4 regions of the Streptomyces sp. H51 genome follow, and region 4 is predicted to be linked to each of the others. Evidence: riboswitches for the same ligand, from Rfam matches in the RefSeq annotation. Region 4 holds a riboswitch; each other region holds the start of a gene.

What was found. A riboswitch is a leader RNA that binds a small molecule or an ion and turns the genes downstream of it on or off. The one in region 4 is predicted to bind cyclic di-AMP.
Positions count from the first base shown of each region.
Region 1: another riboswitch for cyclic di-AMP. It lies ahead of VKA29_RS13635 (LysM peptidoglycan-binding domain-containing M23 family metallopeptidase); the one in region 4 lies ahead of VKA29_RS00980 (transglycosylase family protein).
Region 2: another riboswitch for cyclic di-AMP. It lies ahead of VKA29_RS10910 (M23 family metallopeptidase); the one in region 4 lies ahead of VKA29_RS00980 (transglycosylase family protein).
Region 3: another riboswitch for cyclic di-AMP. It lies ahead of VKA29_RS09775 (C40 family peptidase); the one in region 4 lies ahead of VKA29_RS00980 (transglycosylase family protein).

Region 1 is NZ_JAYMHD010000048.1:902-8,466, reverse strand. It holds gene VKA29_RS13645 (PhzF family phenazine biosynthesis isomerase) at 1-289, opposite strand, end outside; gene VKA29_RS13640 (SGNH/GDSL hydrolase family protein) at 423-1,208, opposite strand; gene VKA29_RS13635 (LysM peptidoglycan-binding domain-containing M23 family metallopeptidase) at 1,433-2,473, opposite strand; cyclic di-AMP (ydaO/yuaA leader) riboswitch at 2,478-2,656, opposite strand; gene VKA29_RS13630 (tyrosine-protein phosphatase) at 3,168-3,965, shown strand; gene VKA29_RS13625 (DUF6126 family protein) at 4,009-4,128, opposite strand; gene VKA29_RS13620 (helix-turn-helix domain-containing protein) at 4,125-4,754, opposite strand; gene VKA29_RS13615 (aspartate aminotransferase family protein) at 4,854-6,239, opposite strand; gene dxs (1-deoxy-D-xylulose-5-phosphate synthase) at 6,236-7,565, opposite strand, start outside.
Region 2 is NZ_JAYMHD010000038.1:77,931-85,495, forward strand. It holds gene VKA29_RS10900 (M16 family metallopeptidase) at 82-1,470, shown strand; gene VKA29_RS10905 (pitrilysin family protein) at 1,467-2,855, shown strand; cyclic di-AMP (ydaO/yuaA leader) riboswitch at 3,047-3,206, shown strand; gene VKA29_RS10910 (M23 family metallopeptidase) at 3,220-3,984, shown strand; gene VKA29_RS10915 (GntR family transcriptional regulator) at 4,200-4,895, shown strand; gene VKA29_RS10920 (HPr family phosphocarrier protein) at 5,453-5,734, opposite strand; gene VKA29_RS10925 (GNAT family N-acetyltransferase) at 5,923-7,565, shown strand, end outside.
Region 3 is NZ_JAYMHD010000034.1:91,387-98,951, forward strand. It holds gene VKA29_RS09740 (adenosylmethionine--8-amino-7-oxononanoate transaminase) at 1-434, opposite strand, end outside; gene bioB (biotin synthase BioB) at 427-1,647, opposite strand; gene VKA29_RS09750 (8-amino-7-oxononanoate synthase) at 1,795-2,922, shown strand; gene VKA29_RS09755 (DUF397 domain-containing protein) at 2,964-3,191, opposite strand; gene VKA29_RS09760 (helix-turn-helix transcriptional regulator) at 3,201-4,061, opposite strand; gene VKA29_RS09765 (ATP-binding protein) at 4,276-4,734, shown strand; gene VKA29_RS09770 (DUF6328 family protein) at 4,846-5,415, opposite strand; gene VKA29_RS09775 (C40 family peptidase) at 5,497-5,970, opposite strand; cyclic di-AMP (ydaO/yuaA leader) riboswitch at 5,974-6,185, opposite strand; gene VKA29_RS09780 (hypothetical protein) at 6,520-6,828, opposite strand; gene VKA29_RS09785 (ATP-dependent Clp protease proteolytic subunit) at 6,836-7,471, opposite strand.
Region 4 is NZ_JAYMHD010000011.1:92,103-99,667, reverse strand. It holds gene VKA29_RS00990 (cytochrome P450) at 888-2,159, shown strand; gene VKA29_RS00985 (transglycosylase family protein) at 2,419-3,471, shown strand; cyclic di-AMP (ydaO/yuaA leader) riboswitch at 3,655-3,824, shown strand; gene VKA29_RS00980 (transglycosylase family protein) at 3,828-4,559, shown strand; gene eno (phosphopyruvate hydratase) at 4,897-6,201, shown strand; gene VKA29_RS00970 (FtsB family cell division protein) at 6,302-6,778, shown strand; gene VKA29_RS00965 (DUF501 domain-containing protein) at 6,814-7,344, shown strand; gene VKA29_RS00960 (Ppx/GppA phosphatase family protein) at 7,341-7,565, shown strand, end outside.

The sequences.
Region 1 (7,565 bases), on a different contig from region 4:
CGAGGGCGACGGCGGCCGCGACCGTGGCGTGCCCGCAGAACGGCACCTCCGCCCTGGGGCTGAAGTACCGCACGGTGAAGACCCGTCCGGGGTCGGTGCCGGGCCGCTGTGGACCGGGGGTCAGGAACGCGGTCTCCGAGTAGCCGACCTCGGCGGCGACGGCGAGCATGGCGGCGTCGCCGAGACCGCTCGCGTCGAGGACGACCCCGGCCGGGTTGCCCCCGGCGGGGTCGTCGGAGAAGGCGGTGTAGTGCAGCACACCCGTCGCGGTGGCGTCGCTCGTCGTCATGTACGGGCAGAACACCGCCCGCCGACCGGCTGTTCCCGGCCGGCCGTACGGAATACGGGGTACCGAGTGACGGGGTACTGCGTACGGAGTCGCCGGTCGGCGGCGCGTGCCCGGGACGCGCCGGAGCGCCGGGTCAGGCGACCGACTCGATCCGCAGTTTGATGTCGTACGGGGACAGCATCCCCTTCGCCTGGACGTGGTCGCCGGACGACTCACCCCGCAGGCGCCGGCCGATCCAGGGCACCAGGTACTCGCGCGCCCACTGCACGTCGTCCCGCCGGATCTCGAGGGTGCCGCGCGGCGGGAGCGGCGGCCAGGCCTGCTCGGGGTCGGCCGGCACCTCCACGCCGAGGACCTGCCCGGCCCGCAGCGCCACCCGCGTGTGCCCCTCGGGTGAGAGGTGGAGCCGGTCGTGGTCCCAGGCCCGGCGGTCCTGGATGGACTTCAGGGACCACAGGTCCAGCACGGGACAGCCGTAGCGGTCGGCGATGGCCCGCACATGGCCGTTGTAGGTGGCGATCTTGCCGCGCAGGCGCTTGAGCACCGGCACGCCACGGGTGTCGAAGCCCGTCGTCACCATGACGGTGCCGACGGCCTCGGTGAGCCGTGCGACCGCCCGCTCGAAGCGTTCGGCGACCTCGTCGGGGTCGGTGCCGGGCCGGAGGATGTCGTTGCCACCCGCGCAGAAGGACACCAGGTCCGGGGCGAGTTCGACGGCCTGCGGGACCTGCTCGGCCACGATCTGGTCGAGCAGCCTGCCGCGCACGGCGAGGTTCGTGTACGTGAAGTCGCCCTCGGGCCGCCGGTCGGCGAGGAGCACCGCGAACCGGTCCGCCCAGCCGACGAACGCCCCGCCGGGACCCGGGTCGCCGACGCCCTCGGTGAAGCTGTCCCCCACCGCGACGTACGACCCGATCACTGATCTGCTGTCACTCTTCGAATCGTCTGCCACAGCAGGTCATGATTCACCGTTCAATGTGACCTACGCGACCGTAGGGAGGGCTTGACGAACGGTGAGATAAGCCACGCCTAAATTGTTCGCCAAACCCGGAATAAGCCGTCCTCGCGCCCGGCGACGGCCGAGGGCCGGACCCGGGGATCGGGGTCCGGCCCTCGGCGGCGTGCCGGGCGGTCGGGGAGCCGTCAGCCGACGGCGACGCCCTTGGAGCGGAGGTAGCCGACCGGGTCCACGTCGGAGCCGTAGTTCGGCGTGGTGCGGATCTCGAAGTGCAGGTGCGGGCCGGTCACGTTGCCGGTCGCGCCGGAGAGGCCGATCTGCTGGCCGGCGGTGACGGTCTGGCCGGCCGAGACGGAGAGCTGCGAGAGGTGTGCGTACTGGGCGTAGTAGCCGTCGGCCAGCTGGATGACGACCTGGTTGCCGTAGGCGCCGCCCCAGCCCGCGGAGACGACCGTGCCGGCGCCCACGGCCTTCAGCGAGGTGCCGGTCGGCACGACGAAGTCGATGCCGGTGTGGTAGCCGCTGGACCACATGCTGCCCGCGACGCGGTATCCGGTGCCGACGCCGGACCCGGCTACCGGGAGGGTGTAACCGCTGGAGGTGCCGGTGGACTCGGCGGCCTGGGTGACCGTCGCCTGCTGCGCGGAGGACGCGTCGGAGGAGGAGGACGGGGAGCCGGCGGAAGGCGCGGGAGCCGAAGAGGAGGACGAAGACGAAGAGGCCGACGAAGAGGCCGACGAAGACGGCGAAGAGGACGAAGGCGATGAAGACGACGAAGAGGACGACGAGGACGACGAGGAGGACGACGACTTGGTGGCGCCGCTCGTGGCCTTCTTGCCGATGACGAGCTTCAGGCCGGGGTGGATCAGCGACGGGTCGTCGCCGACGGCCTGGCGGTTGTCCGCGTACAGCTTCTTCCAGCCGCCGCGGACGCCCCGCTCCTCGGCGATCTTCGAGAGGCAGTCGCCCTCGCGCACCGAATAGGTCCGCACCCGCGCACTGTTCGCGGCCTTCCCCTTCGCGGCCTTCTTCCCCTCGGCCGCCGTCTTCTCGGCGCCGGAAAGGGACCGCACGGTCTTCTGCGAAACCGGCTGCCCGGTGTCGGCGTGGGCGCCGGTGGCCCCCAGCAGGGGGAGGGCGAGGGCGGCGCCGCCGGTTCCGGCGACGGCGATGGAGCGGGTGAAGCGCTGGGACTTGGGGCGGCGGTGCTTACCCTTCGCGGGCATGACGAATTCCTCTCCGGCGCCTGCGAGGTGAGCTGTCGGGTGCGGACTGGAGATGTCCGGCCGCGTTGTGGGCGCGACTTGACCCCAAGCCTGTTCCGGAGACCGGACAGGCGGTTCTACCTGTGGGTCCCCCGCTCCTGCCGTGCACGGGTGAGTGTGCGGGATTCCGGGCGGCGGCAGGATTCGGCGTCCGCCCGGATTGCGTGGCGAACGTAAGCGACCACGACACGAAGGGACAAGCAAGAGGTCGCGCCAGGCGCACGTTTCCCTTGATCCCTTACCGGAATCCGCGGTCACCCTCCGTCGATTCCGAGCCGGCTCCAGCAGCCAAATTCCTTGAAAAGCACCACGCATTACGTGAACATGACGGGCGACTCACGGTGACCGATATGACGATGCTCACGCGACCTCGCGCCAGCATTCCTCATTCCGGAGCGAGTTGGAATGAAATCCACCCAAAGCGCCAATTCGGACAGAAGACTCAGACAAGGGCGATGCGGCAGGGAAACACCTTCGGGACACATGAATCGTTTCGCGGCATTCGTGCACTCTCGCCACCGACTCGCCACGGAATCGCCATGGACTCCCAGGGGGCAGTCCGCACACCCCTGCTGAGCGGGGGTGTGCGTGTCGTATCGTCAAGGAGGTGCCCGTCGACGAGCAGCGCCGGCGGGGACGGCTGGGAGGAGCCCCCGTGACGCAGCAGATTCCGTCGACCGAGCCCGAGCTGGCAGGAGTCCGCAACTTCCGCGACGTGGGAGGCCTGCCGACGGTGGACGGACGACGGGTGCGCCACGGAGTGCTGTTCCGCAGCGGCCACCTCGCGCACGCCACCGCGGAGGACGCCGCCTTCCTCGCCTCGCTGGGGCTGCACACGGTCTTCGACTTCCGCAACGCGGCGGACCAGAAGCTGGAGGGCCCGGACGTCGAGCTGCCGGGCGTGCGCAATGTGAACCTGCCGCTGAGCGACCCGGCGGACGGCGCCGAGTTCTGGAAGATGGTCCGGCACGGAGACCTCGACCAGCTGCGCGAGATACTCGGGGGCGGCAAGGCGGCCGGCCGCATGATCGGCTCCTACCGCCTGCTCATCAAGGAGCGCACCGGCGAGCACACGCGCGTGCTGCGCGCGCTGGCCGAGGACAGCGTGCCCGCACTGATGCACTGCGCCGCGGGCAAGGACCGCGCGGGCCTGTCCGTCGCCGTGACGCTGCTCGCCGTGGGCGTGGAGCGGGATGCGATCTTCGCCGACTACCTGGAGTCGAACGCCAAGCACCGCCGCTACCGGGTGCAGCGCGGCGACAGCTCGGCCTCGGCCTACTCCCCCGAGGTCATGGAGCTGCTCAGCCCGCTGTTCGAGGCGCGCGAGGAGTACCTGGCGGCGGCCTTCGAGACCATCGAGGAGACGTGGGGCGGCGTCGAGCCCTACCTGGCGCAGGGACTCGGCGTCACTCCGGCGGTCCGGGAGCGGCTGCGCGAGCGCCTGCTCGACTGACGCCGCCGAGGACGCGGCGGGCTGCCGCCCAGGACGCGGCGGGCTACTTGGCGCCCACCGAGAACAGCAGGTAGATGAAGCCCGCGAAGAGGTGGCCCGCCGCGATGTAGATGATGAGGCGGATCCACAGGGAGCGCGGGAACTTCTCCTCGTAATTGCTCATGGCATGTCTCCGATGGTCGGGCCCAGGCACAGCGCGGCCGTGGGACTCTGCAACAGGGTGTGGACGAACAGCAGCTCGACCCCTTCGGGGTCCAGCGCCGCGATGCGGTGCGGCGTCAGCGAGTCGAAGTGCGCGCTGTCGCCGGGACCGAGCCGGTGTGTGGCGTCCCCGAGGCGCAGCCACAGCCGCCCCGTGAGGACGTACAGCCACTCCTCCCCGGGATGCACGCGCACGATGTCGCCCTGGGTGCCGTACGGCGCGTGGACCCGCAGGGCCTGCATGCCCCGGCCGGAGGCGCCGGCCTGCCAGTAGGTCCAGCCACCCGCGGCGGTGGGTTCCATGTCGACGGCGCGCACCACGGCGTTACGGTCGGCGACCGTCTCGCCGAGCAGCTCGGAGACCGTCGTACCGTAGATGCGGGCGAGCCCGAGGAGGACCGGCAGCGAGGGCTGCCGCTGCCCGGTCTCCAGCCGGGAGAGGTGGGCCGGGGACAGTCCGGCCGCGCGGGCCGCGGCCTCCAGGGTGAGGGAGGCGCGGCGGCGCAGGGCGCGGAGCTGCGGCGCGACGGCGGGCAGATCTGCCACCGGTCCCGCCGGCTGCTCGAACTCGGCTTCCGGGGAGCTCATACCCCCATTGAGCCGCAGCTTTACCTCTGGGGCAAATTTCTTGCCTCAGAGGCAAAGAGTGCTCGGCCGGTGGCAGGGACTGCTCGACCGGCGGCCGGGCTAGCGGTTGGCGACGGCCTGTTTGATCAACGTCTTGCCGAAGTCCCACATCAGCCCGCCTCCATTGTGCGCCTCGTCCATCACCTCCGTGAAGGCGGCCACGAACCGGTCCACCTCCGGCTCGCCGATGATCAGCGGCGGGATCAGCTTGATGACCTCCAGGTGGTCGCCGGAGACCTGGGTGAGGACGCGGTGGCGCTGCAGCAGCGGAACGACGACCATCTGCGCGAACAGCCCCTTGCGGGCGGCCTGCAGCATGGCCCACCGGCTGCGCAGCTTCAGCGACCTGGGCCGGCCGAACTCGATGCCGATCATCAGCCCGCGGCCGCGGACGTCGGCGAGCAGCTCGTACTTGTCGGTCAGCGCCGCGAGCCGGGACCTCAGGCGGTCGCCCGTCATCCGGGCGTTGGCGACGATCTGCTCGTTCTCCATGACCGACAGCACGGCCAGCCCGGCCGCCATGGCCTGGGCGTTGGCCCCGAAGCTCGCCGAGTGGACGAGGACGCGGTCCATCGACGAGTAGACCTTCTTGAAGATCCAGTCCTTGCCGAGCGTCGCCCCGACGGGCACGTACCCGCCCGACAGCGCCTTGGCCACGCACACCAGGTCCGGCTCGACGCCCTCCTCGTGCTGGTAGGCGTAGAAGTCGCCGGTCCGGCCGAGGCCGGTCTGCACCTCGTCGGCGATGAGCAGCGCCTTGTGCCGGCGCAGCAGTTCCTGCGCGGCCCGCAGGTAGCCGGGCGGGGCCTCGTACACGCCCTTGCCCTGGACCGGCTCCACGATCAGGGCGGCGACGTCGCCCTTGCTCAGCTCCCGCGCCAGGGCGTCGAGGTCGCCGAGGGGGACGGCGGTGTCGGGCAGCAGCGGGGCGAAGCCGTCCCGGAAGCCGGTCTCGCCGTTGACCGACAGCGAGCCCGTCGTCAGCCCGTGGAAGGCGTGCTCGCAGTACAGCACCCTGGGCCTGCCGGTGGCGTAGCGGGCGAACTTCAGCGCGCCCTCGACCGCCTCCGTGCCGCTGTTGCCGAAGAACACCCGGTCCAGGTGCGGGCTGTGCGCGAGGAGCTTCTCGGCCAGCAGCCCGGGCAGCGGCTGGCAGTCGAAGCGGGTGAGGTCGGCGAGCGAGGCGTCGAGGACGTCGTGCAGCGCCTTGCGGACCACCGGATGATGGCGGCCCAGGCCCATCACCCCGAACCCGGCGAGCATGTCCAGGTAGTCGTTGCCGTCCGCGTCCCAGAAGTACGCGCCCTCGCCGCGCTCGTAGACCTTGTCGAAGCCGATGGTGTGCAGCATGCGCGGGAGCTGGTGGTTGAGGTACCTGGTGTGCAGCTCGTAGCGCTCGGCTCCGCGCTCGGCCAGGAGTGCGCCGAGGTCGAACTCCTTGCTCATTCAGCCCTCTCCTTGACTGGGGCGGCCCCCGCCGGGTCGGCGGCGGCTTCCTTGGCGGCCAGGCTCGCGCTGATCCGCCCGGCCACCTCCACCGGCGTGAGCCCGATGTCGGCCAGCACCTCGGCACGCCTGGCGTGCGCGAGGAACTGCTCCGGAATCCCGAACCTCCGCACCGGTACGTCGACTTCGGCGTCGCCGAGGGCCAGCGCCACCGCGGACCCGACGCCGGCCGCGCGGCTGTTGTCCTCCACGACGGCCACCAGGCGGTGTGCGGCGGCGAGCCCCGGCAGCGCCGGATCGACCGGCTTGACCCACCGGGGGTCCACCACCGTGCACCCGATGCCGCGCGCCTGGAGCAGCTCCGCCGCCTGGAGGCAGACCGGCGCCATGACGCCGACCGCGACCAGCAGCACCTCGGGCCGGTCCGCGCGGTGCAGCACGTCCATGCCGCCCACCCGGTCGACCGCCGGGATCCGCGGTCCGACCGACTCCTTCGGGAACCGGACCAGGGTCGGCGCGTCGTCGACGGCGACCGCCTCACGCAGCTGGGCGCGCAGCTGGTCGGCGTCGCGCGGGGCGGCGATGCGCAGTCCGGGTACCACCTGGAGGACGGACATGTCCCACATGCCGTTGTGGGAAGCACCGTCCACGCCCGTGACACCGGCCCGGTCCAGCACGAAGGTGACCCCGCAGCGGTGCAGTGCCACGTCCATCAGGAGCTGGTCGAAGGCACGGTTGAGGAAGGTGGCGTAGACGGCGACCACCGGGTGCAGCCCGCCGGTCGCCAGTCCGGCCGCGGAGACCGCCGCGTGCTGCTCGGCGATGCCGACGTCCCACACCCGGCCGGGGAAGCGGGCGGCGAACCTGCCGAGGCCCACCGGGTGCAGCATGGCCGCGGTGATCGCGACGACGTCCTCGCGTTCCTCGCCGATCCGGACGATCTCGTCGCCGAACACCGAGGTCCAGGACGGGGCGTCGGCGGGTGTGAGCGGTTCGCAGGTGCGCGGGTCCATCACGCCGACGGTGTGGAAACGGTCCTCCTCGTGCGCGAGGGCGGGCTCGTAGCCGCGGCCCTTCTCGGTGAGGCAGTGGACGAGGACCGGCCCGTGGAAGCGCTTCGCGCGCCGCAGCGCCGACTCCACGGCCCCGATGTCGTGTCCGTCGATCGGGCCGACGTACTTCAGGCCCAGGTCCTCGAACATGCCCTGCGGGGCGAAGGCGTCCTTGAAGCCCTTCTTCGCGCCGTGCAGCGACTCGTAGACGGTGTGGCCGACCAGCGGGGTGCGCAGCAGGACCTCCTTGCCCCAGGCGAGGACCTTCTCGTAG
Region 2 (7,565 bases), on a different contig from region 4:
CCCGCTTGCATACAGTGGCAGGACCGGCAGGAAAACCGCGATGCAGGCACCGCATCCGCGATCGAAGGGACGTACATGCCCATGGGTCACACGGCCACAGACCAGGCAGGCTCCGGGGGCCTGACAGCGACCGAGCACCGCCTGGCCAACGGGCTGCGCGTGGTGCTCTCCGAGGACCACCTGACCCCGGTCGCGGCGGTGTGCCTCTGGTACGACGTCGGCTCGCGCCACGAGGTCAAGGGCCGTACCGGCCTGGCTCACCTCTTCGAGCACCTGATGTTCCAGGGCTCGGCGCAGGTGCGGGGCAACGGCCACTTCGAGCTGGTGCAGGGCGCCGGCGGCTCGCTCAACGGCACCACGAGCTTCGAGCGCACCAACTACTTCGAGACCATGCCCGCCCACCAGCTGGAGCTCGCCCTCTGGCTGGAGGCCGACCGCATGGGCTCCCTGCTCGCCGCCCTGGACGAGGAGTCCATGGAGAACCAGCGGGACGTCGTCAAGAACGAGCGCCGCCAGCGCTACGACAACGTGCCCTACGGCACCGCCTTCGAGAAGCTGACCGGCATGGCCTACCCGGACGGCCACCCCTACCACCACACCCCGATCGGCTCGATGGCCGACCTGGACGCGGCGACCCTGGAGGACGCGCGCGCGTTCTTCCGCACCTACTACGCGCCGAACAACGCCGTCCTGTCGGTCGTCGGCGACATCGACCCCGAGCAGACGCTCGCCTGGATCGAGAAGTACTTCGGATCCATCCCGGCACACGACGGCAAGCCCGCGCCCCGCGACGGCACGCTGCCCGACGTCATCGGCGAGCAGCTGCGCGAGGTCGTCGAGGAGGAGGTGCCGGCCCGCGCCCTGATGGCGGCCTACCGGCTGCCGCACGACGGCACGCGCGAGTGCGACGCCGCCGACCTGGCGCTCACCGTCCTCGGCGGCGGCGAGTCCTCCCGCCTGTACAACCGCCTCGTCCGGCGCGACCGTACGGCCGTCGCGGCCGGCTTCGGCCTGCTGCGGCTCGCCGGGGCGCCCTCCCTGGGCTGGCTCGACGTGAAGACCTCCGGCGACGTCGAGGTGCCGGTCATCGAGGCCGCCATCGACGAGGAGCTCGCCCGGTTCGCCGAGGAGGGCCCTACGGCCGAGGAGATGGAGCGCGCCCAGGCCCAGTTGGAGCGCGAGTGGCTGGACCGGCTCGGCACGGTCGCCGGCCGCGCCGACGAACTGTGCCGGTACGCCGTCCTCTTCGGCGACCCGCAGCTCGCCCTGACCGCCGTGCGGCGCGTGCTCGACGTGACGGCCGAGGAGGTGCGGGACGCCGCCAGGGCGCGCCTGCGCCCCGACAACCGCGCGGTGCTCGTCTACGAGCCCGTCGCCGCCGAGGTCGCGGAGGCCGCGGACCCGCCCGAGGACCCGGAGGCCGAGGCCACCGTGGAAGGCACCGACGTCAACGAGGAGGCGGCCAAGTGACCGAGCTCGCCACGATGGAGTTCCACCCCCGGCCCCGCGCGGGCGAGGCCAGGCCCTGGGCGTTCCCGGCCCCCGAGCGCGGCACGCTCGACAACGGGCTGACGGTGCTGCACTGCCACCGCCCCGGCCAGCAGGTCGTCGCCGTGGAGGTGCTCCTGGACGCCCCCCTGGACGCCGAGCCGGCCGGCTTCGACGGCGTCGCCACGATCATGGCCCGCGCCTTCTCCGAGGGCACCGACAAGCACTCCGCCGAGGAGTTCGCCGCCGAGCTGGAGCGCTGCGGCGCCACCCTCGACGCGCACGCCGACCACCCCGGCGTCCGCCTGAGCCTGGAGGTGCCGGTCTCCCGCCTGGCCAAGGCGCTCGGTCTGGTGGCCGACGCCCTGCGGGCGCCCGCCTTCGCCGACAGCGAGGTCGAGCGGCTGGTGCGCAACCGCCTCGACGAGATCCCGCACGAGCTGGCCAGCCCCGCCCGGCGCGCCGCCAAGGAACTGTCGAAGGAACTCTTCGCGGCGGACTCGCGGATGTCGCGCCCGCGCCAGGGCACCGAGGACACCGTCTCCGACATCGACTCCGCGGCCGTACGCGCCTTCTACGAGAAGCACGTCCGCCCCGTGACCGCCACCGCCGTGGTCGTCGGCGACCTCACCGGCATCGACCTCGACGCCCTGCTCGGCGACACCCTCGGCTCCTGGACCGGCCCGGCGGCCGAGCCGCGCCCGGTGCCGCCGGTGATCGCCGACGACACCGGCCGCGTCGTCATCGTCGACCGTCCCGGCGCCGTCCAGACCCAGCTGCTCATCGGCCGGGTCGGACCCGACCGGCACGACCGTGTGTGGCCCGCGCAGGTGCTCGGCACCTACTGCCTGGGCGGCACCCTCACCTCCCGCCTGGACCGCGTGCTGCGGGAGGAGAAGGGCTACACCTACGGCGTGCGCGCCTTCGCCCAGGTGCTGCGGTCCGCGCCGGACGGTTCGGGCGCCGCGATGCTCGCCATCAGCGGCTCCGTGGACACCCCGAACACCGGCCCCGCGCTGCACGACCTGTGGACGGTGCTGCGCACCCTGGCGGCGGAGGGCCTGACCGACGCGGAGCGTGACGTCGCCGTGCAGAACCTCGTCGGCGTCGCGCCGCTGAAGTACGAGACCGCGGCCGCCGTGGCGAGCACGCTGGCCGACCAGGTCGAGCAGCACCTGCCGGACGACTTCCAGGCGACGCTGTACCGGCGGCTCGCCGAGACCGGCACCGTGGAGGCCACGGCGGCGGCCGTGAGCGCGTTCCCGGTGGACCGCCTGGTGACCGTCCTCGTCGGTGACGCGTCCCGGATCAAGGAGCCCGTCGAGGCCCTCGGCATCGGCGAAGTGACCGTCGTGCCCGCCGAGTAGCCGCACCCGCGGGCGGGGGCCCCGGTGACCGACGGGTCACCGGGGCGCTCTTGTGCCCGAATTGAGGCGGAGGCTGCCCGTCTGCCCTGTGGCATGCGCTACAAAAGCGGTCTTCCGTTTGGGGATGGAGAGGCGGCCCGTTTAGCGTCTTCCGGGCTGTTCGTCAGGCAGTGCGCCGCACCCGCGGCACCGGACAGCCATCGCCGAGTCCCCGTACGGCGCGAGCCAGGGGAGCCGGGGACCCACGTCCCTGGGGTGAATCGGACGCCCGCGCCGCGGCGAGGGGGCCCGTAGGAGACCTTCCTGCTCCGAACCCGTCAGCTAACCCGGCAGGCGAGAGGGAAGGAAAGGACCAGCCACACACATGGCGTTCACCTGCGCCACCGGCAAGCACCGCCGCCCCAGCCGTCTCAGGAGCACCACCGCGCGCGCGGCGGGCATGGCGACCCTCGCGACCACCGGTGTCGTCGGCGCTCTGGCCGCCCCGGCGCTCGCCGCCGACAACACGGTCGAGCGGACCGGCCTGCTCCCCGTCGTCAGCCTCGGCGACGCGGTCGCCGAGAAGATCGACGCCCAGGCGGAGGCCCAGCAGCAGGCCGCCGAGGACGCCGCGATCGAGAAGGCCGCCGAGCGGGCCGCGCGCGAGAAGGCCGCCGCGCTGGCCGCGCAGGAGCGCGAGGCCAAGGCGCGCGCCGCCCGCGAGGCCGAGCGCGAGCGCCTCAACGCGTTCACGTCGCCGATCGCGCACTCGTACGTCTCCACCGGCTACCGCACCGGCGGCTCCGTGTGGTCCTCCGGCAGCCACACGGGAATCGACTTCCACGCCGCGAGCGGCACGGCGGTGCACGCCGCCGGAGCCGGCACGGTCGTCGAGGCCGGCTGGGGCGGGGCGTACGGCAACCAGGTCGTGATCAGGATGGCCGACGGCATGTACACCCAGTACGGCCACCTGTCGTCCATCGCCGTCTCGGTGGGCCAGACGGTGGCCCCGGGACAGCGGATCGGCCTGTCCGGCGCCACCGGCAACGTGACCGGACCCCACCTGCACTTCGAGGTCCGCACCACCCCCGAGTACGGCTCGGACGTCGACCCGCTCGCCTACCTGCGCAGGCACGGCGTGAACCTCTGAGGACGGATCACCGGTCCGCCGCAACTCCGCTCCGACCCGAGCCCCGGCCCACCGGCCGGGGCTTTCGGCGTTCCGTCTCCCCGGCCGTCCGGCCCGTTGACCAAAAAATATCCCTGGATTCCGGCCCGCCGTCGGAAATTCCGGCCCATTGCATTAGAGTCACTGAACACACGTCAATCGTCGACGTTTCACGGGGATTAATGCGGAGGTCGGTCATGCGCATTCCCGCGCACTCGGTGTGCACGGCCATTCGGGACGACATCGTCGCGGGTGTCCACGAGCGCGGCGGCCGGCTCACCGAGGAAGTCCTCGCCCGCCGCTACGGCGTCTCCCGCGTCCCCGTCCGCGAGGCCCTGCGCACGCTGGAGGCGGAGGGCTTCGTGGTGACCCGGCGGCACGCGGGCGCGTGCGTCGCCGAGCCGACCGAGCAGGAGGCCGCCGACCTGCTGGAGATGCGCGTGCTGCTGGAGCCGCTGGGCGCCGCGCGGGCCGCCCAGCGGCGCACCGAGGCCCACCTGAAGGTGCTGCGCGGCCTGGTCAGGCTGGGTCAGGAGCGCGCCAGGAGGGGCAACAGCGACGACCTGCGCTCGCTGGGCGGCTGGTTCCACGAGACGCTCGCCCAGGCCTCCCGCAGCCCCGCGCTGACCTCGATGCTGACCCAGCTGCGCCAGAAGATCTCCTGGATGTACGCCGTGGACGCGCCGGCCGACCCGATGGAGTCCTGGGCGGAGCACGGGGCGATCGTCGACGCGGTGGCACGCGGCGACGGTGAGCGCGCGCGGGCGGTCACGGCGCTGCACACCGAGCGCTCCACCACCGCGCACCGGCTGCGCTTCGGCGGCGGGGCGGACCGCGCCGACCGTGTGAGGAACTCGCAACATCCCGTAAACATGTCTGGCCTGCGGTATTAACATGCGCGCCGTATACAAAGAGCAGATATTCAGCCGGGCTCTATTTCTGCTGCCCTTTTCCGTGCGCGCCGTGAATTCCCGCCCGCGCGCCTTCCGCATGTCCGCGTGACGAATACCGCCATCCGATCAGCCGCCATCCGATCACCCGCCATTGCGTCCGGCCTCCGGCCCGTGAACGACAATTCCACGGACCCGCCGACTTCACGCGCGCCCGCCCCACGCCAGGGGCACCCGCCCGTTCCGCGGCGAAGCCGCCCGGATCCGGCCCGCACCACGCTCGCACCACGCCCGGGACTGCCCGGGACCGCCCGCGCTCGGTCCGCGAGCCGGCGAGTCGCACGCACCCGGCTCGGGGGAGAGGGCGGCACAGCCGCACACCGGCGGGGGATGGTGGAACCGCCCCGGCCCGTCCTGTGCCACGGCGGCGCCGCCCGTACCCGCCCCGTCCCACGACGAAGCCGCTCCCGCCCCGCGCTACGGCGAATCGGCCCCCGCCCCACGACGAAGCCGCGCCGCCCCCTGCGGGGTGACGCGGCTCCGTGTGGTCCTGGCGGGGGTCAGACGGTCTCGGGGAGTTCCTCGAGGCCCTCGGAGACCAGCTTCGCCAGCCGGTCGAGGGCGACGTCGGCCCCGTCGGCGTCGGAGGCGAGGACGACCTCCTGGCCGCCCTCGGCGCCCAGACTCAGGACGGCCAGCATGGACGCCGCGTTGACGGGGTCGCCGTCGGCCTTGGCGATCGTGACCGGGACGCCGGTGGCCGCGGCGGCTCGGACGAAGATGGAGGCGGGGCGGGCGTGGAGGCCCTCTGCCCAGCCGATGTTGACGCGGCGCTCAGCCATGTGATGCTGCCCTTCGATTCTCAGGGTTGTCTAGACCAGTTTCCCACACCGGGGAGCGTGCCAGGAGGGGGCGTCCGACCCTTCCCGGAGTGACCTTCGGACCGCGGCCTCGGCCCGACCGTCCTCCTCGGCGGTTCACCACAGAGTGCCTCGCGCCGTCGTCGGAAGCGAGCCGTACTCTGGGGCCCATGCAGACCTCGCCGGACCGGCACGAATACCCCGACCACTGGGAGGCCGACGTCGTGCTGCGCGACGGCGGCACCGCGCGCATCCGCCCCATCACCGCGGACGACGCGGATCGCCTGGTCAGCTTCTACGAGCACGTGTCGGACGAGTCGAAGTACTACCGCTTCTTCGCGCCCTACCCGCGACTGTCCGCCAAGGACGTCCACCGCTTCACGCACCACGACTTTGTGGACCGGGTGGGACTCGCGGCCACTGTCGGCGGCGAGTTCATCGCCACCGTACGCTACGACCGCATCGGCGCCGACGGCGCGCCCGCCACCTCCCCCGCGGACGAGGCCGAGGTCGCCTTCCTGGTCCAGGACGCCCACCACGGGCGCGGCGTCGCCTCCGCCCTGCTCGAGCACGTCGCCGCCGTCGCCCGCGAGCGCGGCATCCGCCGGTTCGTCGCCGAGGTGCTGCCCGCCAACACCAAGATGATCAAGGTGTTCACGGACGCCGGGTACACGCAGCAGCGCAGCTTCGAGGACGGCGTCGTGCACCTGGAGTTCGACATCGAGCCCACCGACCGCTCCCTGGCCGTGCAGCGCGCCCGTGAGCAGCGCGCCGAGGCGCGGTCGGTGCGGCGGCTGCTGGTGCCCGGCGCGGTCGCCGTCGTCGGTGTCGGCCGCACCCCGGGAGGCGTCGGACGCGGCATCCTCGACAACATCCGGGACGCCGGGTACACGGGCGCGCTGCACGCCGTGAACAGGGCCTTCGCCGCGGACCAGAAGGAGTTCGACGGGATCCCCGCCCACCGCTCGGTGCGGGAGATCGAGGGGCCGGTCGACCTGGCGGTCGTCGCCGTGCCCGCCGAGCACGTCCCCGACGTCGTCGCCGAGTGCGGCGAGCACGGCGTGCAGGGGCTGGTCGTGGTCTCCGCCGGGTACGCCGAGAGCGGTCCGGAGGGGCGCGAGCGCCAGCGCGAACTCGTCCGCCAGGCGCGCGCGTACGGCATGCGGATCATCGGCCCGAACGCCTTCGGGATCATCAACACCTCCCCGGACGTACGGCTCAACGCCTCGCTCGCCCCCGAGATGCCCCGCCCGGGCCGGATCGGCCTGTTCGCCCAGTCCGGCGCCATCGGCATCGCCCTGCTGTCCCGGCTGCAACGACGCGGCGGCGGCGTCACCGGCGTGACCGGCGTGTCGACCTTCGTCTCGTCCGGCAACCGCGCGGACGTCTCCGGCAACGACGTGCTCCAGTACTGGTACGACGACCCCGACACCGATGTCGCCCTGATGTACCTGGAGTCCATCGGCAACCCGCGCAAGTTCACGCGCCTGGCCCGGCGCACCGCGGCCGTGAAGCCGCTGGTCGTCGTGCAGGGCGCGGGCAGCGCGCCGCAGGGGCACGCCGTCCGCGCCACGCGCCTGCCGCACGCGACGGTGTCCGCGCTGCTGCGGCAGGCGGGCGTGATCCGGGTCGACACGATCACCGAGCTGGTCGACGCGGGCCTGCTGCTCGCCCGGCAGCCGCTGCCCGCCGGTCCCCGGGTGGCCATCCTCGGCAACTCCGAGTCGCTCGGTCTGCTGACCTACGACGCCTGCCTCTCCGAGGGGCTGCGCCCGCTGCGCCCGCTGGACCTGACCACCCAGGCCTCGGCGGC
Region 3 (7,565 bases), on a different contig from region 4:
GTCAGCAGCCGCCGCTTGCCGGGGCGGCCCAGCGAGCGCCAGTACTGCAGGCACATCTTGACCGCCACCTCCACCGACACCGAGCCGGAGTCGGCGAGGAAGACGTGCTCCAGGCCGTCCGGCGAGATGTCGACGAGCAGCTTCGCCAGGCGTACGGCGGGCTCGTGGGTGAGCCCGCCGAACATCACGTGGCTCATCCGGCCGAGCTGCTCGCGGGCGGCCTCGTTCAGCACCGGGTGGTTGTAGCCGTGGATCGCCGACCACCAGGACGACATGCCGTCGACCAGCTCGCCCGAGCCGTCGGCCATGCGCAGCCGCACCCCGTCCGCCGACCCGACGACGAGCGGTTCGGCGCGGCCGGGCATCGGACCGTACGGATGCCACACGTGGCGCCGGTCGAGTTCCAGCAGTTCGGCGACGGGCAGGTCAGGCATTGGGCGCGAGGTCCGTTCCGGCGCCGCGACGGCGTACCGCGACCAGGTCGGTGCGCGGTTCGGCGGCCGTCGGCGCGGCCGGGGCGGCCGTCGCGGCCGTACCGCAGACACCTCCGCCCTCGTGCGACCCGCACCCGGCGCCCTCGGCGCCCTCGTGCGACCCGCATCCCGCGCCTTCGTGCGACCCGCACCCTCCGCCGGCCGCCGCCGCCCGGTGCTCCGGCAGGGTCACCTGCTCGCTGCCCTCCACCTCGAACCCGGCGTCGGCGATCATCTCCAGGTCGGCCTTGCCCGCCTGGCCCTCGCTGGTCAGGTAGTCCCCGAGGAAGATCGAGTTGGCCAGGTGCAGGGCGAGGGGCTGCATCGTGCGCAGGTGCACCTCGCGGCCGCCCGCGATGCGGACCTCGACGTCCGGGCACACGAACCGGACCATCGCCAGGATGCGCAGGCAGCGCTGCGGGGTGAGGTTCCACTCCTTGGCCAGCGGGGTGCCCTCGAACGGGATGAGGAAGTTGACCGGCACCGAGTCCGGGTCCAGCTCGCGCAGCGAGAAGACCACGTCCACCAGGTCCTCGTCGGTCTCGCCCATGCCCGCGATCAGGCCCGAGCAGGCCGACAGGCCGGCCGCGTGCGCCTTGTGCACGGTGTCCACGCGGTCGGCGTAGGTGTGCGTGGTCGTGATCTCCCCGTACGTCCCCTCGGACGTGTTGAGGTTGTGGTTGTAGGCGTCCGCGCCGGCCTCCCGCAGCCGCTCCGCCTGGCCGTCGGAGAGCAGGCCGAGGCACGCGCACACCTCGACGTCCTCGTTCTGCTCCTTGATCGCCTTGATGGTGTCCGAGACACGGTCCACGTCGCGGTCGGTCGGCCCGCGCCCGCTCGCCACCAGGCAGACCCGCTTGGCGCCGCCCGCCAGACCGGCCGCGGCGGCCTGGGAGGCCTCGTCGGGTTTGAGCCAGGTGTACTTCAGGATGTCGGCCTTGGAGCCGAGCCGCTGGGAGCAGTAGGAACAGTCCTCCGGACACAGTCCGGACTTGAGGTTGACCAGGTAGTTGAGTTTGACCCGTCGGCCGAACCAGTGCCGGCGCACCTTGCCGGCCGCGGCCACCACATCGAGCAGGTCGTCGTCGGAAGCGGCGAGGACGGCCAGAGCTTCCTCGCGGGTCGGCAGTTCGCGCCGAAGCCCCTTGTCCACCAGCGTGTTCAGCAGGTCCATGAGAGCCGATCCTGTCCTACGAGGCCGCCCGGGGCCAAGGAGAGTTTGAACAACGGAGACACTTCGATGTGTGGGTATCGCCACATCATGGGCCGGGGCACGTCCGGCTAGGGTCTGTCCACTGCCTACAAATGCCCCGGAGGAGCCATGGCGTTCGGCTGGATCGACGAGCAGGCGGAACTGCGCCGGCGTGCCGGACTCGTGCGGACCCTGCGCCCCCGTCCGGCCGATTCGCCGCTGCTCGACCTGGCGAGCAACGACTACCTGGGCCTGGCCCGTCACCCCGAGGTCGCCGAGGGCGCGGCGCGGGCCGCGCGGGTCTGGGGCGGTGGCGCGACCGGGTCCCGGCTGGTCACCGGCACCACCGAACTGCACGCCGAGCTGGAGCGCGAGCTGGCCGCCTTCTGCGGCTTCGAGGCGGCGCTCGTCTTCTCCTCCGGCTACGCGGCCAACCTCGCCGCCGTCACCGCGCTCGCGCCGCACGGCTCGCTGATCGTCTCCGACGCGGGCAACCACGCGTCGCTGATCGACGGCTGCCGGCTGGCCCGGGGCACCACCCAGGTCGTCGGGCACGCCGATCCGGAGGCGGTGCGCAAGGCGCTGGGCACGCACCGGGGCGCGGCCGTCGTCGTGTCCGACACGGTCTTCTCGGTCGACGGGGACGCGGCGCCGCTGGCCGGGCTCGCGGCGGCCTGCCGGGAGCACGGCGCCGGGCTGGTCGTCGACGACGCCCACGGGCTGGGCGTCCTCGGCGACGGCGGCCGCGGGGCGCCGCACGCGGTGGGGCTCGCGGGCGCCGACGACGTCGTGGTCACGGTCACGCTGTCCAAGTCGCTCGGCAGCCAGGGCGGCGCCGTCCTGGGTCCCGCCCGGGTGATCGACCACCTGGTGAACGCGGCCCGGACCTTCATCTTCGACACGGGGCTGGCCCCCGCGTCCGCGGGCGCCGCCCTGGCGGCCGTGCGGCTGCTCGGCCGCGAGCCGCAGCGGGCGGCGCGGGCCCGCGCGGTGGCGGCCGACCTGCACGCGCGTCTGACGGCCGAAGGCCTGCAGGCGGTACGGCCGGACGCCGCGGTCGTCTCCGTGCGCGCGCCGTCCCCGGAGGGGGCCGTGCGGTGGGCGGCCGACTGCCGGGCGGCAGGGCTGGCCGTGGGCTGTTTCCGTCCTCCTTCCGTGCCCGACGGCGTCTCCCGGCTCAGGCTGACCGCCCGCGCGGACCTCTCCGAGGCGCAGATCGAACACGCGGTGCGCGTGATCGGCGGGACTCGACCATGAGTCGGCGTGACACGGCCGGGCTCCGCACGAGGCGGATCTGATCAGCGCTTCAACGCGGCCGTGAAGCCTGCCCAGCTCCCCGGCGAGAAGAGCAGCGCGGGCCCGGCCGGTTCCTTGGAATCTCGGACGGCGAGCAGACCGGCCCACGGGCCGGACCGCGGCGCCGCCGTCTCCACGCAGTTGTTCGCGCCGGTGCTGTAGCTGCTGCGCAGCCACCGCACGCCGTGCGGAACGGTGCTGAAGGGGACGTTCCGAGGCAGTGCTGACATGGTGCCTCCTTACCCGCCGACGACTGTGCCGGCGAGGTAATCCAATGTGTCCTCGGGCGAAAGGGCTTGGATCTGAAGGGAGTTGAAGGCCTCCGCATAGGCCTGGAGGTCTTCTTTCCGTTCCAAGTGGAGGCTACTCGTCAGGTGGTCGAGAACGACCACATCCAGATCAGGAGTGCTCGAAAATGAGAAAATAACGAAAGATCCGGTGACGCCGACGTGCGCTCCGGCGCCGAACGGCAGGATCTGCAGCCGCACTTGCGGCAGGCGCGCCGCCTCGACCAGCCGTTCGAGCTGCCGCGCCATGACCTCGGGCCCGCCGATCTCCCGGCGCAGCACCGCCTCGTCCAGCACCGCGCTGAACTCCAGGGGCGGGTCGGCCCGCAGCACCTTCTGCCGGGCCAGGCGCACCTCGACCAGCGCGTCGAGCCCCGCGTCGTCCAGCCCGCGGGTCGCGGCCCGGGTCACCGCCCGCGCGTACTCGGGCGTCTGCAGCAGCCCCGGCACCACCGACGTCTCCAGGGTGCGCATCGCGTCGGCCTGGGACTCCAGGCTGATGAAGTCGCTGTAGTCCGGCGGCAGGATGCCGCGATAGGCGTGCCACCAGTGGTGCCGGCCGGTGTTCTCGTCCGAGCCCGCCAGCACCAGCATCAGATCGCGCAGCCGCGGATCGGACACCCCGTAGGCGTCCAGGAGCAACCGCACATCGGCCGGTTTCACCCCGCTGGTGCCCGTCTCGATACGACTGATCTTCGACTGGTGCCAGCCCACCAGCCGCGCCGCCTCACCGCTGGTGAGCCTCGCCTCGGCGCGCAGCGCGCGCAGTTCGGCGCCCAGCTTCCTGCGGCGCACCGCGGGACCGTGCTGCATGGGTCCCTCCTTACTCCTCATGAGGCGCCCCGATACGGTCTCTCGTGGCAGAGTTCACCGCTTTGAGCGACAGATATATGCATATCTCGGTGGATCGCCAGCCGTGGCCGGTGCGGTGATGGCAGTCTGACGGCCAAGCACCAGTCCGGGACCGTACTCGAACCATCCGCTCCGTGTCGGACCAGCGGTCCCGTGGGAAAGGGACGACGTCGCCATGGCAGACCATCTGGAAGCATCCGTCACCCTGCCGAGCGATCCCGCCTCGGTCTGCGCGGCCCGCACCTACGCGATCGACACCCTCGTGGAGTGGGGCCTGGCGCCGCACACGGAGGTGGCCGACACCGTCCGGCTGATCGTCTCCGAGCTCGCCACCAACGCCGTCCAGCACACCCTCGGGCAGTCGCCCACCTTCACCGTCGGACTCGAACTCGACCGCGACGAACAACTGCGCATCGGTGTCACCGACAGCCACCCCCGGTTCCCGAAGCGGCTGCCCGCCGCCGTCCAGCAGGACAACGGCCGCGGCCTGGTGATCATCCGCTGGCTGACCGCCGAGTGCGGCGGCAGGCTGTGCGTGCGCCCCACCCGGGAGGGCGGCAAGACCGTCTCCATCGAACTGCCGTGGAAGGTGCCGGCGCGGCCGGTGCCGGCGGCCGGCCAGCAGGAGTCGTAACGGTGCCTGTGCGAGGAGGACAGCGGCGCCGTGTTCGCCTCGGGCGTGGGGCGGCGCCGTACCGGCCTCGGGCGAGGGGCTCGGCGGCGTCACCGGCCTCGGCAGAGGGGCTCAGCGGCGCCGTACCGGCGGCTCGCGGTGGACGGCCGCGTCGCGCGGCGGTCCCGGCTGCCTGACGACGGGCGCGGCCTGCTGCTCGGCGGACAGGCCCGCCCGCCGCACCAGGCGGGGCAGCAGCCACCACAGGCCGAGGCACACGCACAGGGTCGCCGCGCCCGCGGCCACCCCGCCCGCCCGGCCCGTCGTCACGTCCACCACGAGCAGCACCGACCCGGTGAACGCCAGCACCAGCACACCCATGCCGGTGGTGGCGAGCCGTGAGGACACCTGGACGACGCGCGGTTTGGCGCCCCGCTGGAACAGCGAGCGGTGCAGCGCGGCCGGCGCGGTGAACAGGGCGGCGGCGAGGACCGCGAGCAGCAGTGTGGTGACGTAGGTGGCCCGCTGCACCGGGTCGAGGGACGGGAAGCGCGGGGTGAAGGCCAGGGTCAGCAGGAAGGCGAAGAGGATCTGCACCCCGGTCTGGGTGACGCGCAGTTCCTGGAGCAGTTCGCCGAAATTGCGGTCGGCGCGTTCCAGCGGGGTCTCGTTGCGTGCGGTGCAGGGGACGTGGTCGGCCATGGTTGAACGGGTAACCGCCCAGGGCCGTGTCACGCCTCGTGGGGTGGCGGCGTGTCAGGGCGCCGCCACCGCACGCAAGGATCAGCTGACCCGGCCGTACCAGACGCTCTTCGTCCAGATCTTCTGCAGTCTCACCACGTCCCCGGTCTTCGGGGCGTGCCAGATCTTCCCCTTTCCGGCATAGATGCCGACGTGGTAGACGTACGAACCCGAATGGAAGAACACGAGGTCTCCGGCCTTGCGGCTCTTGGCGGAGATGTGGCGGGTCTTGTTGTACTGCTGGGCCGCGGTACGCGGCAGGCTCTTGCCCGCCTTCTTGAACGAGTACAGCGTGAGCCCGGAGCAGTCGAACCGGTGCGGACCGGTGGCGCCCCACCGGTAGGGCGAACCCTTCTTGGAAGCCGCGATCTGAAGTGCTTTCGTCGCGGGCGTCGCGGCGGCCGCGTCGGAGCTGAAGCCCGGGACCACGACCGAGCCGCCCACCGCGGCGATGGTGAGGGCCGAGGCCGTGCCGGCCCGGACGATCAGCGACGGGACACGATTGAGCGCAGTCATGCGCAACCCTTCGTCAGCCGCCTGTGAAGGATGACCTGTCGGATTCGGGCTGGCGAAGTTGCCCGGCCGCTCGCGCGGCTTCACCCCAAGGGCTGCTCGGCCCGGTCATGGCGTGACCGTTCCGGCGACCCGTCGTGCTCGGGTCCTCCACTCCTGCCGATCCACTCCTGTCGACCGGTCATCCGGGCGGCGGCAGGACTCGGCGTCCGCCCGGATCGCCCCGCCGCGGCGGCGGGGGCTTGTCGTCAGACACGGATCTTGGCTCACGGATGTCCGAAAAGCCCAACGGAAACGGGGATTTGTGTTGTTACTCACCACTCACCCGTTCGGGTGGGCAGCCCTGTGTTCGGACGCGCGTCATCACCTGCGAAGCGGCCCGGACCAGCGAAGAAATGCCTCATTCCGCCTTCCGGTCGGGCCGGTTGCGCAACTCGACCGGTCAAAAAAGAGGAGGTGTGTCTAGTCCGGAAGGCGGTACGCCGTTTGGTCCGTTTCGGCGCCGGTCCGGACACCGCGCCGGGCGACCGCCGCCCGGGCCCGGCGGATGCCTCAAGTGCCGGGCTGCGGAGGCACGGTGACCCGGGCGGTGCGCCGCTCGCCGTCCAGCACCCGCAGGGCCCGCGCCAGGGTGGGGGCGTGCAGTTCGGTCTCGCCCCGTTGGTGCATCAGGGCGAGGGCGTCACGCAGTTCGGCCGCCCGGGCCACCAGTGCCTGCGCGGCCCGCAGCCCGCGGTAGGTGTCGCCGTGGTGGGCCGGATTGATGCGGCCGAGCAGGTCGACCACGTCGAGGTAACGGTCGATCAGCTCGCCCTCGGCGCGGGTCAGCGCGGGCAGCGGCGGGAGTTCGGGAGGGATCACCGGCCGCTCACCTCCCGGCGGGCGGGACGAAGGAGGCCCGGCGGCCGGGGACGATCCGGTCCACCAGGCCGTAGTCCACCGCCTGTCGGGCGTCGAAGACCCGGTCCCGCTCGATGTCGGCGCCGATCTTCTCCCGGCTGTGTCCGGTGGCCCGGGCCGGCATCTCCTCCACGAGACGGCGATTGCGCGTCAGTTCCTCCGCCCGCACCGCCAGATCACTCGCCTGGCCCCGCACCGGCTCGGCGAGCGCGGGCCGGCGGATCACCACCCGCGCGCCCGGCAGTGCGGAGCGCTTGCCCGGAGTCCCGGCGGCCAGCAGCACCGCGGCCGTGGCGGCGGCCTGCCCCAGGCACGTCGTCCGCACGTCGCAGGAGAGGTACCGCATCGTGTCGTAGAGCACCGTCATGGCGCTGAACGAGCCGCCCGGCGAGTTGATGTACAGCGCGATGTCCTGGCCGGGGTCCTTGTGCTCGAGGTACATGAACCGGCTCGTCAGATCGTTCGCCGCGGTGTCGTCGAGGGGCGTGCCGAGGAAGAGGATCCGCTCCTCCAGCAGCTTCGCGTACGGATCCGTCGACCCGGGCCCGGACGAGGTCCGTTCGGTGAACTCGGGCAGGACGTGGCGGGCGGACGGTCGGGTCATGGCATACCCCTCCTCGCGACAGAGCTGTCCCCGGAGCTTCCCCCCGGAGCTGTCTCTGCAAAAAATGTACAGGACGTACATGACGTTATGATGG
Region 4 (7,565 bases):
GCCGTGTCACTCGGGTGCGGTGTGCCCGATGCCGTCGGCGCGCTCCCGGAAGGAGGGCGCACGCCGTCCGGGCCCGGCCTGCGGCGCGCGCCGACCGTGCGCGCCGCAGGTGCGGGCGCGGTCGCGACGGCGAGGCGGGCGCAGGCACGCGGCCCGGTGGCGGCCCGCGATCCGCGGGGCCCATGCGTCGCAGAGCGTGCCCGCCGGGGGTGGGGCCGGCCACGACGCCGCGGCCCGCCGGTGAGACCGGCGGGCCGGTCGCCGGTGCCACGGGTCGGCAGCGTGGCGCCTACAGCACAAGGGGGCCCGGGGCGGCACGGGCCTCGGGCCTGCGGGGACGACATTCGTTCGGCTGTCGTGGGGTGTCGCGCCTGCGGCGACGGGATTCGTCCGGCGGCCGTGGGTGACGGGCCGATGGGGACGCGCACCCGCCCCGCGCCCGCACCGCCCGGCCCCGGGCTCGCCCCGTCCCGCGCCCGCACCGCTCCGCCCCGCGTCCGTGCCGACCCGCGGCTGCACTCCCGCGTGTCCGCTCCGCCCCGCGTCCGTGCCGACCCGCGGCTGCACTCCCGCGTGTCCGCTCCGCCCCGCGTCCGTGCCGACCCGCGGCTGCACTCCCGCGTGTCCGCTCCGGCCCGCGTCCGTGCCGACCCGCGGCTGCACTCCCGCGTGTCCGCTCCGGCCCGCGTCCGTGCCGACCCGCGGCTGCACTCCCGCGTGTCCGCTCCGGCCCGCGTCCGTGCCGACCCGCGGCTGCACTCCCGCGCGCCCGCCCCGCCCCCGCGCTCGTGCCGACCCCGCCCCGCCCCCCTCACCCCCGGCGCCTGCCGGTGTCGCCCGACGGGGCGAGGGCACGGGGTCGGGTGGGCGGCGGATACCGTCGAGGAGTGACCGACCAGCCCACCGCCGACTCCGCCGCCCCCGAACTCTTCAGCTGGGAGTTCGCCACCGACCCCTACCCGGCCTACGCCTGGCTGCGCGAGCACGCGCCCGTGCGCCGCACGAGGCTGCCCAGCGGGGTGGAGGCATGGCTGGTCACCCGGTACGAGGACGCCCGGCAGGCCCTCGCCGACCAGCGGCTGAGCAAGAACCCGGCGCATCACGACGAGCCCGCGCACGCCCGGGGCAAGACCGGCATCCCCGGGGAGCGCAAGGCCGAGCTGATGACGCACCTGCTCAACATCGACCCGCCGGACCACACCCGGCTGCGCCGGCTGGTCAGCAAGGCCTTCACCCCGCGCCGCGTGGCCGAGTTCGCCCCCCGGGTGCAGGAGCTCACCGACACCCTCATCGGGCGGTTCGCCGGCCGCGGCCACGCCGACCTCATCCACGAGTTCGCCTTCCCGCTCCCCATCTACGCGATCTGCGACCTGCTCGGCGTCCCCCGCGAGGACCAGGACGACTTCCGGGACTGGGCGGGGATGATGATCCGTCACGGGGGAGGCCCGCGCGGCGGGGTCGCCCGGTCGGTGAAGAAGATGCGCGGCTACCTCGCCGACCTCATCCACCGCAAGCGGGCCGCGCTGCCCGCCGAGCCCGCCCCCGGCGAGGACCTCATCTCCGCCCTGATCCGCGCCTCCGACCACGGCGAGCACCTGACGGAGAACGAAGCGGCCGCCATGGCCTTCATCCTGCTGTTCGCCGGTTTCGAGACGACCGTCAACCTCATCGGCAACGGGACCTACGCACTGCTGACCCACCCCGCCCAGCGATCCCGCCTCCAGCACTCCCTCGCCTCGGGCGAGCGCGGCCTGCTGGAGACCGGCGTCGAGGAACTCCTGCGCTACGACGGCCCGGTGGAGATCGCCACCTGGCGGTTCGCGACCCGGCCGCTGAGCATCGGCGGGCAGGACATCGCCGCCGGCGACCCCGTGCTGGTCGTCCTCGCCGCGGCGGACCGGGACCCGGAGCGGTTCGCCGAGCCGGACACCCTCGACCTCGCGCGCCGCGACAACCAGCACCTGGGGTACGGCCACGGCATCCACTACTGCCTCGGCGCCCCCCTCGCCCGCCTGGAGGGCCAGACCGCGCTGTCCACGCTGCTGACCCGGCTGCCGGACCTCCGGCTCGCGGCGGAACCGGCCGAGTTGAGGTGGCGCGGCGGTCTCATCATGCGCGGACTGCGCACCCTGCCGGTCGACTTCACCCCGCTCGGGTGAGCCTTCGCCGCGCCTTGGACGGACGTTCGCCGCGCCTTGGACGGACGTTCGCCACGTCTCGGACGAGCGTTCCCGTGTCCTGGGCGAACGGGTCCGCGGCCCGAGAACATGACACACGCTCAACTCTGTGATCTTCACGTGATCTGTGCGGCATTAACTTGTGACAAGTGATCCTCTGCCTATACCTTCACCCATCAACGCGGCTGCTTCGCGCACCGATTGCCGCGTGGGTCACCGCTGTCTCGCGAAAGGTCTCCGCATGCTCTCCGGGAACGGTCGTCACCGTCGCCCCCGCCAGGCTCCGGCTCTCCTCGTCGCGGCCGGAGTGACCGGCTCCGCCATCGCCATCCCGCTCCTGGGCGCCTCCGCGGCGAACGCCGCCGACGGTTCGACGTGGGACAAGGTGGCGGAGTGCGAGACCGGCGGCTCGTGGAGCGAGAACAGCGGCAATGGCTTCTCCGGCGGCCTGCGGCTGTCCCAGGAGGACTGGGAGAAGTACGGAGGCCTCGACTACGCGCCGAGCGCCGACCTGGCCAGCCGCAACCAGCAGATAGCCGTCGCCGAGAAGATGCTCGCCGACCAGGGCGTCGGCGCCTTCGCCACCTGCGGGCTGACCTCCGGGCTCGACAAGGACAAGGGCGCGGCCGACATCGACACCGGGATCGGTGACAACTCGTCCGACTCCACCGGCACCACCGACTCCACCGGCCTGTCCAACGGCTCGTCCGGCGCGTCGGGTGACGCGTCCGGCGGTGGTTCCGGCGTGTCCTCGCCGTCGGACGCCCTGTCCCGCGCCTCCGTGTCCCCCCGGGCGCCGAAGGGCTCCTCCAGGGCCACGGACAAGCCCGCCAAGTCCGACAAGTCCGCTTCGCCGTCCGCATCTCCGTCCGTGTCGCGGACGTCCGACGGCTCACCCGACGAAACGGTCGAAAGCGACGACACGGACAACTCGGAGCGGATGGTGGGCTCCTGGAACCTCGTCGACACCGGCTCCCTCGCCGCCGACGGCGACACCGGCACCGGCCGCCACCGCGGCGGCAGTGCCGAAGAAGCGGCGAACGGCCGCTCCACGGAAGCGTCCTCGGGCCGTCATGCCGCTCGCGCCGACGACGCCGACGGCGGCGACGCCGACGACGGCGACGTCTACACGGTCCACACCGGCGACACCCTCGCCTCCGTCGCGGACACGCTCGACGTCGACGGCGGGTGGCGCGAGCTCTACACCCTGAACAAGAAGGCGATCGGCGCCGACCCGGGCCACATCGTCCCCGGTCAGACCCTGCGAGTCGGGGCGGAAACGGGCGAAAACTAGCGGGAGTTGACGTCCGCTTTCGCTGTGGAATGTCCGGTTTGGCGAAAGTGTGGGATGAGTCTCAGAGGCCCTGATCGTCTTTGAAATCCGGTGGATTCCGTGTCTACGGTCATGACCGCTCGCCAACGCGGGCCCCGGCTGCCGCAACGCCGAATCCTGCCAGCGGCCGTCCGGGAACAGTCGTCGCGTCAAGCGCCGTAGGCAGGAGCGGGGGAACCAAGGTAGGCGCCGGGCCCGGCCCTTGAGGGGTGGGAACGGCTAGGGGTGGAGCCGCGCACCGCGAGGTGCGCGGCCGGGCAACTCAACCGGCCCGAACCCGACAGCTCACCTCGCAGGCGTCGGTGAGGGGATCAACCATGCTGTTCTCCGGCAAGGGCAAGCACCGTCGTCCGACCGTTCTCCAGCGCTCCACCCGCGCCGTCGCCGTCGCCGGTGTCACCGGCGCCGCCGTCGCCGCCCCGCTGCTGGCGGCCGGCAACGCCTCCGCCGCCACCGCCTCCGAGTGGGACGCCGTCGCCCAGTGCGAGTCCGGCGGCAACTGGTCCATCAACACCGGCAACGGCTACTACGGCGGTCTGCAGTTCTCCGCCTCCACCTGGGCCGCGTACGGCGGCACGCAGTACGCCTCCACGGCCGACCAGGCCGGCAAGGCGCAGCAGATCGCCGTCGCCGAGAAGGTCCTCGCCGGCCAGGGCAAGGGCGCCTGGCCGGTCTGCGGCACGGGCCTGTCCGGCGCCTCCTACGACGGCGCGGCCGGGGCGCCCTCCTCGTCGCCGTCCTCGTCGTCCTCGTCCTCCTCGTCCTCCTCGTCGAGCGGCGGCACCGCCTCCCGCTCCACCGAGCAGCAGGGCGCCTCCCGCTCCACCGAGCGCCCGGCGGTGACGTCGCAGAAGACCGTCACCACCCCGACCGGCAAGAAGGTCGAGAAGGGCGACGGCGAGTACAAGGTCGTCAAGGGCGACACGCTCTCCTCGATCGCCGCGGAGCACGACGTCAAGGGCGGCTGGAAGAAGGTGTTCCGGCTGAACAAGGACATCGTCGAGGACGCCGACCTCATCTACCCGGGCCAGCAGCTGCACCTGAAGTGACAGCCGTCCGGTAGCCGGATCACGGGCCCCCTCGGCCGCGTCCTGCACAGTGGACCGCCGTGGGGCCGTCCCCCCGGTCCCATGGGCTCCCCGCCCCGGTGCGTGTTCCCCCGTACGCACCGGGGCGGGGTTTTTCTCTGCCCTCGACGCCCGGTGTGCACGCGCTGTTCACCGCGCTTTGTTCCGGGGGTGAACAATAGGTACCGTCTGACCTTGTCCACGGGACGGTCGGTCGGCTGCCGACGGTCCCGGGACGGTTAGGCTCTAGTCGCAAGGCTGCAAGACGGGCCGTCAGGCCCAAGTGCCCCGCACTACCAGCGTCACATCCACGAAGGAGATGCTCGTGCCGTCCATCGACGTCGTCGTAGCCCGGGAAATCCTGGACTCCCGAGGCAATCCCACGGTCGAGGTCGAGGTCGGCCTCGACGACGGCAGCACGGGTCGTGCCGCCGTCCCCTCCGGCGCCTCCACCGGCGCCTTCGAGGCCATCGAGCTCCGTGACGGCGACCCGAACCGTTACCAGGGCAAGGGTGTCGAGAAGGCCGTCCTCGCCGTCATCGAGCAGATCGGCCCGGAGCTGGTCGGCTACGACGCCACCGAGCAGCGCCTGATCGACCAGGCGATGTTCGACCTGGACGCCACCGACAACAAGGGCTCGCTCGGCGCCAACGCCATCCTCGGCGTCTCGCTCGCCGTGGCCCACGCCGCCTCCGAGGCCAGCGACCTCCCGCTCTTCCGCTACCTGGGCGGCCCCAACGCGCACCTGCTCCCGGTGCCGATGATGAACATCCTGAACGGCGGCTCGCACGCCGACTCCAACGTGGACATCCAGGAGTTCATGATCGCCCCGATCGGCGCGGAGTCCTTCTCCGAGGCCCTGCGCTGGGGCACCGAGGTGTACCACACCCTCAAGAAGGTCCTGAAGTCCAAGGGCCTGGCCACCGGCCTGGGCGACGAGGGCGGCTTCGCCCCGAACCTCGGCTCCAACCGCGAGGCCCTCGACCTCATCCTGGAGGCGATCAAGGAGGCCGGCTACACCCCCGGCGAGCAGATCGCCCTCGCCCTCGACGTCGCCGCCTCCGAGTTCTACAAGGACGGCAAGTACCTCTTCGAGGGCAAGGAGCGCTCCGCCGCCGAGATGACGGAGTACTACGAGGAGCTCGTCGCGGCCTACCCGCTCGTCTCCATCGAGGACCCGCTGTTCGAGGACGACTGGGCCGGCTGGAAGGTCATCACCGACAAGCTCGGCGACAAGGTGCAGCTGGTCGGCGACGACCTGTTCGTCACCAACCCCGAGCGGCTGGCCCGCGGCATCGAGGAGGGCACCGCCAACGCCCTGCTGGTCAAGGTCAACCAGATCGGCTCGCTGACCGAGACCCTGGACGCGGTGGAGCTCGCCCAGCGCAACGGCTTCAAGTGCATGATGTCCCACCGCTCCGGCGAGACCGAGGACGTCACCATCGCCGACCTGGCCGTCGCCACCAACTGCGGTCAGATCAAGACCGGCGCCCCGGCCCGCTCCGAGCGCGTCGCCAAGTACAACCAGCTGCTGCGCATCGAGGAGATCCTCGACGACGCCGCGGTCTACGCCGGCCGCAGCGCCTTCCCGCGCTTCAAGGGCACCCAGGTCTCCAAGGGCTGACCCCGGCACGGCCGCTCACGAGCCGGTCGTACGTACGTCCCCGTACGCGGTCCCGTACCGTGTGCGGGGACGTACGCGCGTGTGAAGGGGAGGCGGGGACATGGCCGGCAGGGACCGCGACCGGTTCTCCACCACGACCAGGATCAAGCTGCTCGGCGAGCAGACGGCGGCCCGGGTCTACCGCTCGCAGACCAGACGCCAGGCCCGCCGCTCCCGGCTGACCAGCCGGGCGGCGCTGCTCGCCCTCGTCGTGTGCACCCTGGTCGTCGCGCTCGCCTACCCGATACGGCAGTACGTCTCCCAGCGCGCCGAGATCGCCGACCTGGAGCGGCAGAAGCAGCAGGCCCGGGAACGGGTCGGGCAACTGCGCGACCTCAAGGCACGCTGGCAGGACGACGCGTACGCCGAGCAGCAGATCCGGCAGCGGCTGCACTACGTGATGCCGGGCGAGACGGGCTACGTCGTGATCGACCCGGACGCGGCCCGGCAGTCCCGCACCGGCCGGACGGCGGCCGACCGCTCCTGGTACTCCAACGTCTGGTACGGCGTCGACAGGTCCGACGCCGCCGCCCACTGACCCGACCGACACTCGAGAGAGACTTTCGCACAGGCATGGAAACGCCCCCGCCGACCACCCCGCGCACCGAGCCCACCGACGCGGACGTCGAGGCCTTCAAGCAGCAGCTCGGGCGGCCGCCGCGCGGACTGCGCGCGATCGCGCACCGGTGCCCGTGCGGGCAGCCGGACGTCGTGGAGACCGCGCCGCGGCTGCCCGACGGCACGCCCTTCCCGACGCTGTACTACCTGACGTGCCCGAAGGCGAACTCCGCCATCGGCACGCTGGAGGCCGAGGGCGTGATGAAGGAGATGACCGAGCGGCTGCGCACCGACCCGGAGCTGGCCGCCGCCTACCGCGCCGCGCACGAGGACTACATCCGGCGCCGCGACCGGATCGAGGAGCTGACCGGCTTCCCGAGCGCGGGCGGCATGCCGGACCGGGTGAAGTGCCTGCACGTCCTGGTCGCCCACTCGCTGGCCGCCGGTCCCGGGGTCAACCCGCTCGGCGACGAGGCCCTCGCGATGCTGCCGGAGTGGTGGCGCAAGGGGGCGTGCGTGACGGTCGCGGAGGGGGAGGAGCGATGACCCGGGTCGCCGCCGTCGACTGCGGTACGAACTCCATCCGGCTCCTGGTCGCCGACGCGGACCCGGAGACCGGCGAACTGGTCGAGCTGGACCGGCGCATGACGATCGTGCGGCTCGGGCAGGGCGTCGACCGTACCGGCCGGCTCGCCCCCGAGGCGCTGGAGCGGACCTTCGCCGCGTGCCGCGAGTACGCGGAGATCGTCAAGGAGCACGGCGCCGAG